Regions from separate parts of the Cytobacillus sp. BC1816 genome, predicted to be linked through region 1. Evidence: riboswitches for the same ligand, from Rfam matches in the RefSeq annotation. Region 1 holds a riboswitch; each other region holds the start of a gene.
The links. Region 1 has a riboswitch for S-adenosylmethionine ahead of ACR42H_RS10700 (O-methyltransferase). Riboswitches for the same ligand answer to the same signal wherever they lie in the genome.

Region 1 (4,342 bases):
TTTCAGCAGCAGCTGCTAAATGTCTGTTTGTTTTTTAAGCGGAAAGCCATCGGAATAGAAGATCCAGGTTTTATTCGGGCAAGATCTGTTTTTGATCAATTACAGCTGCCTTGTTATCCGATTTCTGTGGATGTAGAAGGATGCTGTGTGCCTGATGCTGATGAGCCAATAAAATTATTGTATACGACACCAGCTCATCAATACCCTACCGGTACAATTATGTCTATTGCCAGAAGGATTGAGCTGTTAAATTGGGCAATTAAACAGGACGCTTATATTATCGAGGATGACTATGATTCTGAATTTCGCTACAAAGGTGCACCAATCCCAGCATTGTCCCATTTGGATTCAACCGGGCGGGTACTGTACTTTGGCACCTTTTCAAAAACATTGCTGCCATCACTTCGGATCAGCTATCTGATTATGCCAGCAGCACTGCAGCAGGACTTTGAAAAATTTAATGCTTACCAAAAGTCGAATGTTTCTAGAATTGATCAGCAAACTGCTTCAAAATTTATAGAAGAAGGACTTTATACATCTCATATAGCAAAAATGAGAACGTTATATCGAGCCAAGCGGAGCTGTTTGATAGAAAGCCTATCAAAACACTTAGGAGACCACTTTGACATAATTGGTGATACAGCGGGCTTGCATATCATCGTGACATTACCCGAAGGATTAAAAGAAGCAATGGCCATTGAACTGGCGAAGTCCTGCGGTGTGGAAATGGATGCCGTCTCACCTATGTATCAGCTTCAAAAGCCAAATCATCAAGTGATGATTGGATATGGTGCCCCCTCAATGGACGAGATTCAGAAAGGGGTCCAGTTAATCGCTAAAGCATGGAAAAGTCATCTGAGCAAATAAGTTAAGCCATATATTCCCACTATTTAAAAGAGCGCTTATCCTACGGGATAACGCTCTTTTGCCGAAGCAGCAAACATGCACATCTTTTCCTTAACCGCTGCCATAAAATCAAACATATTCATCCCCTGGATTTGCTGGAATTTATACAAGTCCTGGTTATAATACATATGAATATGCTTGCCGGTGATTCCCCTTTTTTCTTCAATGGAAGTTATATTGATATACGCAAATTCTTCAACTAATTCCTTGGTTGTCCCTGATGCAGGAATTCCATAAAACAGCAGTCTTTTGTTCGTTGCTGCAAAGAAGCCTGGATGAGGTGCTAAACAGAAATGAGCCACTAATGAACAGCTTAAACATTCAATAATGTTTTCATCTTCATGCAATACATGTTTAACCTGATTTATATCACTCTTCATGGAACGCCCCCCTCATATTTCACTATCAAACCGCAGTCTTCACTGCCAATATCAGTCCAGTAGACCAATCCAATTCTGTAATGTCAAGGTCAGGTCTGTCCTGCAGAGTTTTCAGAAGCTTAGTGGCTTTGATCCTAAATTCCTCAGGCAATTTCTGCTGCGGAAACACATCATGAATCACATAAAAACCGCCGATATTTAATTGATCCAGGGTTTTGTCCAGAAGCTCGAATTTCCCTGGCCACGTATCTGCAAAAATAAAATCGAAGCTTTCTGATAGGTTTCTAATAAAAGCTGCACCGTCCTCACAGCAAAATGTGATTCTGCTGTCATACCCGAGGTTTTTTTTCGCGATGGATTGCACTGTTGAATCTATGTCAACCGTCGTTAGCTTACTGCATTCATCCATCCCATCAATGATCCAGGAAGCAGACGCCCCCGTACCTGTGCCCAGCTCCAAAAAGCTTCCTCCTGGTTTTGAGGCAGCCAGCCCCTTTAGTAAAAACCCTGTTTTCCGATCACATGATTGCCCGAAACCCAGCAAATCAGAGTCCTGTAATATCCTCGAATATGCTTCCGGTACCTGTATAACGCCGTTTTCCATTTTGCCATTCCTCCTCTTTCTTCGTTATTATTTAAACCAAGCTCAAACTAAAAATACATCAAAAAAAGGCCTCTTTATAAGAGGCCTTTACTATCAAAAAAACGACCTCTTATCTCCCAGAGCTTCAACTCTGTTGGAATTAGCACCTTCCTGACATAATCAGGGGTTGCTGAGGCTTCGCAGGGCCAGTCCCTCCACCTCTCTGGATAAGAATTTGTATAAAATATATATTTTCAACCAAGTATTGCATATTTTTTGCAAGATGGCAATACTTTAATTCTTTTAATCTAATGAACTGCTTCCTCTCCCTGATAAATTCGAAACGCCGGAACAATCGTATCCGACACAATCTCTTTCCCTTTTTCCCGGATGAAATCCAATTTATAATACGCATCGAACCTCTGGCTGATCTCTGTTTTCACCAATTCAGGCGGAGTAACGACGATGAATTGGAACTTCAGCTTATCAGCTACAGCAAAAATCGGATCAAGCACATGTGCAGAAGCCGCTTGGCCGAACGGATTATCACAGACTAATGGAACCCAGCTTTGATCGGTTTCACTCTTAACCGAAAGAAGCATCATCATCATGACCATGCGGGCAGATAGCTTTTGGCCGCCGCTGCCATCGGATTTAGTCTTTGAACCCTGGTTGATCGTCTGCCAGGTTGAATAATGCTCACGCAGCGGTTTTCCGTACATGAAGGCATTATCAGTACGCATATTATATACCAGCAGCTCCGGGTAACGATTCCTGAGGGAGACAAATAAAATCTGCTCATCACTGATGAGCTGTTTGATTTCCTGATCCAGCTCCAGATTATTGTCATCAATCATCTCGAATCGTTTCGTAATTTTGTTAATGGCCGAAACAAAATGCTGTTTCAGTAAAGCTTCAATATCTTCCGCCTTTTTAGGCAGGATGTCTTCTTTGAGCTGGACGAGCGGGAAAGAACCCCGTTCATTCTTAAGCTTCATTTTTGCAATCATCGAGCGAATCGCTTCCGAAATACTCAGCACCTTCATGCTCGCACGACTGGCCCAGAAGTTTTGCGCTTTCTCCGCCCGTTCTTTATCGCGTTCCAACTGTTCTAAGCCGCTCTGTGAAAAGCGCTTCATGTTTTGAACCACACTTTGAATATGTGCATAATGCCTTGTATCCATATGATCAAGCGTAGTTAAGACTTCATTCTTAAAGCGGATTTCCCAATCCTTGCCTTCAATATTGAGCTTTAAATTGCGCAGGGATTGTTCAATTTTTGCGTGCTTCTCCTGGCCTTCATCCTGGATATCCTGATGTTTTTCACTCCAGGAAATGATGCTTTGCTTTCCTTGACTCTTTATTTTTTCAATATCTTCATCCGTAAAAGCTGCTGCTTCCTCTTTAAGGATTACGGATAGATGTAATTGATTGTTTTCAAACTCAGCAATGTTTTGCTCCGTCTCTTTTTTGCGCTCTTCCGTTTTCTTTATTTCTGCATTCGTCTGTTTGGTCTGGTCAGTAATCTCAACCGTCTTCATCTCCAGATCAAGTTCTTCCCATTCTTCTGGCTGTTTATCATGCTTGGCCACTTTTTTAACAGTCTTATCGCGCTGCGCCTTCGCATGCTTTAAAGTAGTATCAGAAACTGTTACAGCTGTTCCCTGCTCACGCTCTTCTTTCTCTGCTGCCTTTGATTCCTTTGCAGCTGTCTGAACCATCTTTTCCAAAATACTCATGGGTTCATCCGGTATAGGTGCATCCTTCCACTCTTCGTTAAGAGCATGAAGTTTTTTCTCCAGCTTCTTTTGCTGTTTTTGCTCCGATTCTCTTGTCGCCTGGATCGCCAGCAATTCACTGGCTTGTTCTTCTTTTGATTTTTGCAGCTGTTTAAGCTCCTCAATGCTTCCAATGATTTCTTCCAGCATATGTGATGATAATCGCGGAACCTCCTCAGAAGCTTCTGCTTTCCCAGCGGCTGGAAACACCGCACCATCTATAAAGAAGCTAATCTCCTTAATATTTTGCTCGGCTGATAGTTTCCATTCCAAGTACGTTTGGCTCCACTTTTCCTGCAGATCAACGATGATTTGATGCTCGTTTGCAAGCTCTTTCTGTACACTTTCGAAAGCTACCTTTTGTTTCTCTTTTTCCTGCTTTACCCGTTTATTTTCATGATGCAGCGACTTTTCACGATTAAAGTTTTCCAGGGACTCCACATCTTTAGATAGATTTTCAATCTTTTCCTTCGTCTTTTCAAGCTGATCTCTAAGTCCCAGCTGCCGTTCTTTTTCTTTTTCCTCCTGCACGATGATGGCCTGCAATTCCGTTTTCTTGGAAAGCAGGGCTTCTTTTTCCTGAAGCAGCGTTCTTTCGATATCACCCGCAAGGTCATTGGAAAGGAAACGGTCGATTTCTTTTAAAATACGACGGAGAGAACTCTCTGTTTTTTCCATTTCTATAAGTGTATCTT
Region 2 (4,342 bases), 420 kb from region 1:
ATAAGGATATCCTTTTGGAATTTTGCACGATATTCACACGCAATTCTTGCCGCTGCAACTACTGCTTCAGGTTCATCTGCATTAACATGCAGAATTGGCATTTCATAACCTTTGGCAAGATCACTTGCATATCTGGTAGAACGTGAATCATGTGATTCTGTTGTGAAGCCAATTGTATTATTGGCGATGATATGGATCGATCCGCCCGTATTATAGCCAGTCAGCTGTCCGAGGTTCAGTGTTTCTGCTACAATTCCCTGTCCTGGGAATGCTGCGTCTCCATGAATGATAATGGCTAAAGCAGCTTTTGGATCCACTTCAGGATATCCGGCCTTTGTTCTATTATCCTGTGAAGCTCTTGTGTAGCCCTCAACCAGTGAACCTACAAATTCAAGATGGCTCGGATTGTTAGCTAATGTCAGTCTGGCTATGGTCGTATTCTCATCTTTGATCTGTTTATCAAGGCCTAGGTGATATTTAACGTCGCCTGTCCATCCGTAATTGATTCCGATAGATCCTTCGGAAGGAACCAGTTCTTTATTTGGAGCATGCTGGAATTCCGCGAAGATCATTTCATACGGCTTTCCTAGCACATGAGCGAGAACATTTAACCTTCCGCGGTGGGCCATTCCGATGTTAATCGTTTTGGCACCATCAGAAACGGATTCAGAAACAATTTCATCCAGTAATGGAACCATTGTATCTAGACCCTCAATTGAGAATCTTTTCTGTCCAACGAATGTTTTATGAAGGAACTTTTCAAATTCCTCAACTTCAGTCAGTCTTCTTAAAACTTTCAGTTTTTCCGCCTTCTGCATTGACAGTTTGTGGCTGTTGGCCCCTATTTTACGGCGAAGCCAGTCTTTTTCGTTTTCATCAAATATATGCTGGAATTCAAACGCAATTGGTCCCATATAAGCGCTTTTCAGGAATTCAATTGCTTCGAGTCCGTTGCGTAAAGGATACGTGGCGTCTTTAGTAATCACACCGGCAGGAATCTCTTTTAAATCATTTTCAGATAAGCCATATTTGCTCAGTTCGAATAATGCACTTTCAGATTTATGGTTACCCAGCGGATAAATATCTGCAGCCAAGTGGCCATATGTGCGGATATTATCAGCAAGGCGAATTGCAGCAAGTGTTTTTTCAAGCTGTCCGGCATTCATTGGCTGATTTGCTGATGAAGCCATTTGCGGAGTTCCTTCACTCGCTAGAGGGGAACCATTTCTTTCAAAGTAGTCTTTCATTTCAGGATCGATAGAAGATGGATCCTCTAAGTATCTTTCATATAGTTCAATAACGTAGCCAAGGTTGGGGCCATGAAATCCTTGTTCAAAAGGTCCCTCACCATTCGATGGCTTTTTCATGGAAAATTACCTCCATAACTGTTTTTAAGTAAATAATTCAAATGCATTTTTCTCCCCTGAAAATACAATACCCGTCTATAAGATGCATTAACGTTTTATTTTTACGAATAATAATATTTTTCAGAGGATAAAACGTTTCCACAGTTATTCTAACACGGAAAATCTAGTTGTACAAAGATAAAAACATGAATATAGTGGAAAACTATTAAAAAAATTTTTTTAGTAATTACTTATTCTAATAAAATGTTTTGTTAAATGTTAAACAATTATAAATAAGAAATAACTGGGTGGTTTTTAGAAGAGGCAAAAATAAAAAGCCGAAATGCTGTTCGGCTTTAAAAAGTCTCAACTAAGTTAATATAGATTTGTTTCGCTGCATTCGAATTTTTTCTGTTTTCTTTTAGGGAAGATTCAATTGCTTCTCTCGTTTCCACAGGAAAATCAAAATGGCCGCAAGTTGTACATTTTTCGAACATGGAACCAGAAACATTTACTTCAATGCCATCCATGGTCTGGAATACTGCTGGTCCTTCGGATTCCGAAAACCGGTGGCGGCAGTGGCTATGTTCACGCATATTAGCTTCCCTCCAAGAAAAATTTCATTTGCCTTCATTATAAAACAAATATTCTGAACTTTGAAGTGATCCACTTCTAACATTTTATGCCAGGTTTTTTTCAAAAGAATAATTAGTGTATATTTAAGACACATTAAAATTATTCAAAATCAGGAGGTTTTTCCATGAATATTGGCAGAGCAAAAGAGATTGCCGAGTCTGCTGAAATGCACAGTGTTACTTTCAATGGCATCCAGATCATCATTCAGCATGTAGATGAACAGACTAAGACAGCACGTATTTACACAAAAGCAGATTCTGAAAAAGAAATGGATGTGCCGGTTAACGAATTGATTGAAGAATGAATACCCTTAAAAACTTCCCAGTATGTGATGGGAAGTTTTTTTGTTCATAATCTTCCTCATTCCCCATTGAAAACGGACACTTAGGTTAAAAGGACTGAAAACACCTTATCGGATATTTTTTATAACATAAAATATTCAAAAAAGTGTTGACGATTAACGGTTTACTGTAGTAAAGTTTAGAGAAAATTTAATATTTGATTTCTTATCCAGAGAGGTCGAGGGTAAGGCCCGATGACGCCTCAGCAACCAGCAATCATTTTTTTGATTGAAAAGGTGCTAATTCCTGCAAGTTTCTAAAAACTTGAAAGATAAGAAGAATGGCTGATCACATTAAAAAGTCTTCTTCTTATAGAAGGCTTTTTTTATTTTTACTAAGGAGTGGTTACAAGCATGTATAATATTGACACAAGATTAGCGCAAATCGGAAACAGGAGCGAGTCAGCAACAGGTGCTGTCAATCCGCCTGTATATTTTTCCACGGCATATCGCCATGAAGGTATTGGGCAGTCAACTGGATTTGACTATAGCAGAACAGGCAACCCCACCCGCCAGCTGCTTGAAAAGGCGATCGCCGATCTGGAAGAAGGCGACCAAGGCTATGCATGCAGTTCTGGAATGGCCGCAATTCTTACCATACTTTCTCTTTTTAAATCCGGAGATGAATGGATTGTATCCAAGGATTTATATGGCGGTACATATCGTCTGCTTGAACAGGGCTTCAAGAAGTGGGGACTTCAGTGCAAATATGTAAATACCAGCAATCCCGAAGATGTTGAAATTTTAATCACGGAAAAGACCAAGGCAATATTTCTGGAGACACCAACTAATCCGCTGATGGAACAGACTGACATTCAATTGATAGCAGACATTGCCCAAAAGCATAATATCCTCCTTATCGTTGATAACACGTTTTATACCCCTCTCCTTCAGCAGCCGTTAAAGCTTGGAGCTGATATTGTCATCCATAGTGCAACAAAGTATCTTGGCGGACATAATGATGTCCTTGCCGGATTAATTGCTGCAAAAGGCAAAGAGTTATGTGATGCACTGGCTATGAACCACAATGCCGCAGGTGCTGTCCTTAGCCCTTTTGATTCATGGCTGCTGATCAGAGGGATGAAGACACTCTCTCTCCGCATGGAACGGCATGGAGAAAATGCGAAGGTATTAGCAGAATTTTTATCGGGCCACGATGCAGTAACGGATGTCCTATATCCCGGCAAAGGAGGCATGATATCTTTCCGAATCAAGGATGAATCCTGGGTGAACCCATTTCTGCAGAGCCTCTCCCTTATCTCCTTTGCAGAAAGCCTTGGCGGAGTCGAGAGTTTCATAACTTATCCAGCAACCCAGACACATGCCGACATTCCTGAAGAAATCCGCATTGAAACCGGTGTCTGTAATAGGCTTCTGCGTTTCTCGGTTGGAATAGAAAGTGCAGAAGATTTGAAGGCGGATCTTGAACATGCTTTTGCAAGGGTTGTTAAGGAGGCAGTACGATGAGTTCGAATTACACATTCCAAACCAAATTACTTCACAATAATCAAAAATTCGACCCGGAAACAGGAGCTGTCAGTGTACCGATCCAGCATGCCTCCACTTTTCATCAAAAAGATATTGATGCGTTCGGAAAATATGATTACAGCCGCAGCCTGAATCCAACAAGGGAAGCACTTGAAGAAGTCATAGCGGAGCTTGAAGAAGGTATTAGAGGGTTTGCCTTTTCTTCTGGAATGGCTGCGATTTCTACAGCATTCCTCCTCTTATCACAGGGAGATCATGTTGTCATTACAGAAGACGTATATGGCGGAACCTATCGTATGACAACAGAAGTCCTGTCCCGTTTTGGAATTGAGCACACATTTGTTGATATGACAAATCTTGAGGAAGTAAAAGAAGCAATTCGTCCCAGCACGAAAGTTTTCTATGTAGAGACTCCTTCCAACCCGCTGCTGAAAGTGACTGATATACAGGCCATCAGTTCACTTGCAAGACAGCATGGAGCCCTGACATTTGTGGATAATACATTCCTGACCCCTGCCCTTCAAAAACCGCT
Region 3 (4,342 bases), 2.6 Mb from region 1:
AAGGGCAACGTTCGGCTGCACATAGTCAGAGAATGTGACAACCTCAATTTCAATGCCTTCCTTTTCAGCCTTTTCTGCAATAAAGTCCCAGATGCGTGTATCTGATCCGCTGACACCTAATTTAATCTTTTTTGTTTCTTCTCCGCCAGTTGTGCTTGAGCATGCTGCAGTGAACACAGCCAATGCTAAAATAATGAATGTTAAGAATAGTTTTTTCATGATGTGTTTCCTCCTAATTTATCTTCTTCTTATTTTTTTGGATAAGATATTTCCGAATGACTGCAGGCCTTGGACCATGACAACTAAGATCGCAACAGTAATCAGCATGACTGTTGTATCGAATCGCTGGTAGCCGTAGGTAATGGCGAGGTCACCAAGCCCGCCGCCTCCGACTGCCCCGGCCATAGCCGATGCTCCGACCAATCCGATTGTCGCAATTGTAAAGCCTAATACCAGCGAACTAAGTGCTTCTGGAATCAGGAACTTTAATATTATCTGGCCCGGTGTTGCTCCCATTGCTTCTGCGGCTTCTATGACTCCCGGGTCTACCTCAAGCAATGAGTTTTCTATAAATCTTGCAATATATGGCCCGGCATAAAAGACAAGCGGCACTACGGCTGCAGCCGTACCAATCGATGTTCCAACAATAAGCCTGGTAATGGGGATAATGGCTACCATTAAAATAATGAAGGGAACCGATCTGAAAATATTAATAATGCTGTTTATGATGTTAAAAACAACAAGGTTTTCCAGCAGATGCCCTTTCCTTGTCACGACAAGCAATATGCCAAGCGGCAGTCCGATAACAGCTGAAAACAGCAATGAGAATGCCACCATTTGAATCGTTTCGATTAAGGCTTCGATGATTTTTTCCTGGTTAACTAGCACGTGTTGTCACTTCCTTTATTGAAACTTTTTCCTGGCTGATGTACTGAATAGCACGTCTGATTTCACTGTCCGGACCTTGGAATTCGACAATCAGGTTACCAAACGGCGTTCCCTGAAGTTCAGTAATATTTCCAAACAGGACGTTGAAGTCGATATTAAACTTTTTGGCAACCTGCGAGAGGAGCGGCTGCCCGGCAGAATTTCCAACAAAGTTGATTCTAAATACCTTTTGAAGCCCTTGCTGTTTTTCAATCACTTCTTTAATAGAGTCAGGGATTTGATCATTCATGACAGTGCTGACAAAGTTCTTCGCTGTTGGTGTTTTTGGTGAGGAAAAGACATTGAAGACGGTTCCTTCTTCGATAATTTTTCCTGCCTCTATTACAGCGACACGATCACAGATCTCTCTGATTACAGACATTTCATGGGTAATGATCAGTATAGTAATGTTGTATTCTTTATTTATTTTTTTCAGCAGCTGCAGGATTGAGCTGGTTGTCTGCGGATCCAGCGCTGAAGTTGCTTCATCACATAATAGAATGGAAGGCTGGGTCGCCAGCGCCCTGGCAATTCCGATCCGCTGCTTTTCCCGCCTGACAGCTGATCAGGATAGCTGTTCGCCTTGTCTGCAAGCCCCACGAATTCTAATAGTTCATGGACACGCTTTTTGATTTCATCTTTTGGGACCTTAGCCAGTGTGAGCGGCATCGCCACATTGGCATACACTGTTTTTGAGTTTAAAAGGTTAAAATGCTGAAAGACCATCCCGATGTTTCTTTTCACTTCGCGAATTTCTCTTACAGATAAAGCCGTCAGATCATGTCCGCTGACAATGACCTTTCCTGAAGTCGGCTTCTCCAGCCAATTGACACAGCGTATCAAAGAGCTCTTTCCCGCACCGCTGAAGCCGATGACTCCGAAAATCTCACCCTTGTTAATCTTTAAGTCTATTCCATTTAAGGCAGCTACCTGCTGGCCTCCGCTTTCATAGACTTTCTTTAAATTCTGAAACTCTATCATGCAGCCTCTCTCCTTTTCTAAATGTTATATATAATTATCCCTATATGAAAACTAAGAATTATATCCTGAAATTTACCCCTTCCATCAGAAGAGGTTTTTTGAAGTCCCCTCCTTATCTTTCAGGCTATCGCCTGCTGGATTTGGCACAGTGCAGTCTGCCTGCTGCCGAAGCTTCATTGGGCCAGTTCCCTCTGCTTCTCTCGATAAGAATTATTCATATGTTTATGAATAGAATCTTGATGCATTTTTTTCGGATAAAAACAAAAACCCTCTTCTAAAGAAAGAAGAGGGCAGCATTTATCAATGGTCCTCTCCTTATCTTTCAAGCAATGCTTGCTGGATTTGGCACGGTACATGCTGTCCGCTGCCGAGGTGTCATAGGGCCAGTCCCTCAACCTCTCTTGATAAGAAGATTTTTATTATTCGGTTGTTTAATATGCTTACTACTTTACCACCTTAAAGAAAAGGATGTCAATCATTATTTCAAATATTTTCACTTGATTCATTTTCAAAAATTTCTGTTACTTTAACGGAGCTATCTTTACGGTGAATAATCATCACACCTGCTAGAGCGATCATACCACCCGCAATGGATAATATAGTCGGCACCTCTCCCAGCCAAATCCAAGCAATGACAAACGCTATTGCTGGTGTCAGATAAAGAGAGCTTGTCGCTTCAGAAGTCCCTCCTATGGACGCAAGAAAAGCGAGGGCAATATATGGAACTACCGTTGGAAAAATCCCCAAATAGATGACACTAAAAGTGGATTCGGCCGACGCATGAAGGATCTCATTACCAAGCCCTGGAAGATAAATCAGCATAAAACTAGTCCCTGCCCATACCGTATAGGATGTAAATGACAAAAATCCGTATTTATTAAAATATTTAGTCTGAAACACGAAATAGATGCTTTCTGAAACGGAAGCAAGCAGGACGAATAAAACACCGGTTTGGAGTTCAAACCCGCCTCCTGCACCAAGCGAAATAAGTGCGGCACCCGCAAAACTGACTGCGGAACCAGTCCACCTTACCCTTCCAAACCTTTCCCTTAAAAATAGAGCAGCCAAAGCAGCCGAAAAGATCGGCGTCATTGATACAATCAAGCTTGCCGGCCCGGCGCTTACTGTTTTTTCCCCAATGTTGAGTGCTGTGTGATAAACCGTAAAACCAAGGAATCCAAGTATAAAAATAGCAGGAAGATCTCTCATATCCGGAAGGCGCATCTTTGTCAGCAGCGCTAAGACACCAAGTGCAGCGGAACCAACTAAAAGTCTAAAAAGGGCAAGGTGCTCCGGGGAGTACGATTCAAGCCCAGCCCGAATTCCCGGGAATGCGGATGCCCATAGAATGATGATAGAACTATGCGCCCCGATTATCATTAGTTTTTTATGAGCCAACTTCATCCCCCTTATCAACATTTCCAGCCATTATCTGTGCTGCTTTTCATGATAGTTAATAACTGATACAATGTCCTCAACCAATTAGGAAAGAATTTTGCCAGCCAATTTTCATGAAGGCGGTTATGCGGATGGATACAACACAATTGCCAAAATATCAGCAAATTATTGAGACTATTAAAGAGAAGATTTCCAAAGGTGAATGGCCAATCGGAAGTAAAATTCCAAGCCAGCGGAAACTGGCTGAGGAGTTTGGAGTAAACCGAAGCACAATTATCACTGCTCTGGAAGAACTGGCTGCAGATGGACTAATAGAAGGGAAAACAGGGGTTGGCACTAAGGTTATTAATAATACATGGACACTTCTCGCTTCCAGGCAGTCTGCCAACTGGAGTGAATATATCGATACAGGGATACACAGAGCAAGCGAAAAAATCGTTCAGGAAATTAATGACTTAGAAATGGATCCCGCTTTTATACAGCTCAGCAAAGGAGAGCTTTCCCCTGAAATTTTCCCTGTGCAAACGATGCAGAAAGTTTTAAAGGAAGCTGCTGATGAATTGAGTGAACTCGGTTATGAGGAACCAAAGGGATATTTGCCATTAAGACAGGCAGTCAGTGAGTATTTGGCAGCATCCGGAATATACGCTTCTCCTTCCTCCATACTTATTGTTTCTGGAGGTCTGCAAGCCCTTCAGCTTGTTTCACTGGGCCTTGTGCAAAGAGGGGCACCCGTATTTCTGGAAAAGCCCTCTTACTTATATTCATTACAGCTCTTCCGTTCATCAGGCATGAATTTAAAAGGCCTGCCAATGGATAAGGAGGGAATTATTACGAAAAGCATCTCTTTGAAGAAATATGAAAAAGGGAAATCCATTTTATACACGATTCCTTCCTATCATAATCCTACTGGAATTTTAATGACAGAAAAAAGAAGGAGGGAACTGCTTGATGTTTGCAGAATAGAACAGCTGCCAATTGTGGAAGACGATATTTACCGTGAGCTTTGGCTTGATGAAATGCCCCCTCCACCATT

Region 2: another riboswitch for S-adenosylmethionine. It lies ahead of ACR42H_RS12775 (methionine biosynthesis PLP-dependent protein); the one in region 1 lies ahead of ACR42H_RS10700 (O-methyltransferase).
Region 3: another riboswitch for S-adenosylmethionine. It lies ahead of ACR42H_RS23950 (methionine ABC transporter ATP-binding protein); the one in region 1 lies ahead of ACR42H_RS10700 (O-methyltransferase).

The regions. Positions count from the first base shown of each region.
Region 1 is NZ_CP195611.1:2,064,850-2,069,191, reverse strand. Features, by position in the region: gene ACR42H_RS10710 (PLP-dependent aminotransferase family protein) at 1-867, shown strand, start outside; gene ACR42H_RS10705 (PH domain-containing protein) at 903-1,286, opposite strand; gene ACR42H_RS10700 (O-methyltransferase) at 1,312-1,890, opposite strand; SAM riboswitch class I at 1,997-2,103, opposite strand; gene ACR42H_RS10695 (hypothetical protein) at 2,178-4,342, opposite strand, start outside.
Region 2 is NZ_CP195611.1:2,485,294-2,489,635, forward strand. Features, by position in the region: gene sucA (2-oxoglutarate dehydrogenase E1 component) at 1-1,367, opposite strand, end outside; gene ACR42H_RS12765 (hypothetical protein) at 1,703-1,942, opposite strand; gene ACR42H_RS12770 (H-type small acid-soluble spore protein) at 2,107-2,286, shown strand; SAM riboswitch class I at 2,486-2,601, shown strand; gene ACR42H_RS12775 (methionine biosynthesis PLP-dependent protein) at 2,677-3,789, shown strand; gene metC (cystathionine beta-lyase) at 3,786-4,342, shown strand, end outside.
Region 3 is NZ_CP195611.1:4,710,853-4,715,194, forward strand. Features, by position in the region: gene ACR42H_RS23940 (MetQ/NlpA family ABC transporter substrate-binding protein) at 1-219, opposite strand, end outside; gene ACR42H_RS23945 (methionine ABC transporter permease) at 238-888, opposite strand; partial or broken gene ACR42H_RS23950 (methionine ABC transporter ATP-binding protein) at 878-1,908, opposite strand; SAM riboswitch class I at 2,018-2,118, opposite strand; SAM riboswitch class I at 2,221-2,319, opposite strand; gene ACR42H_RS23955 (DMT family transporter) at 2,392-3,306, opposite strand; gene ACR42H_RS23960 (PLP-dependent aminotransferase family protein) at 3,420-4,342, shown strand, end outside.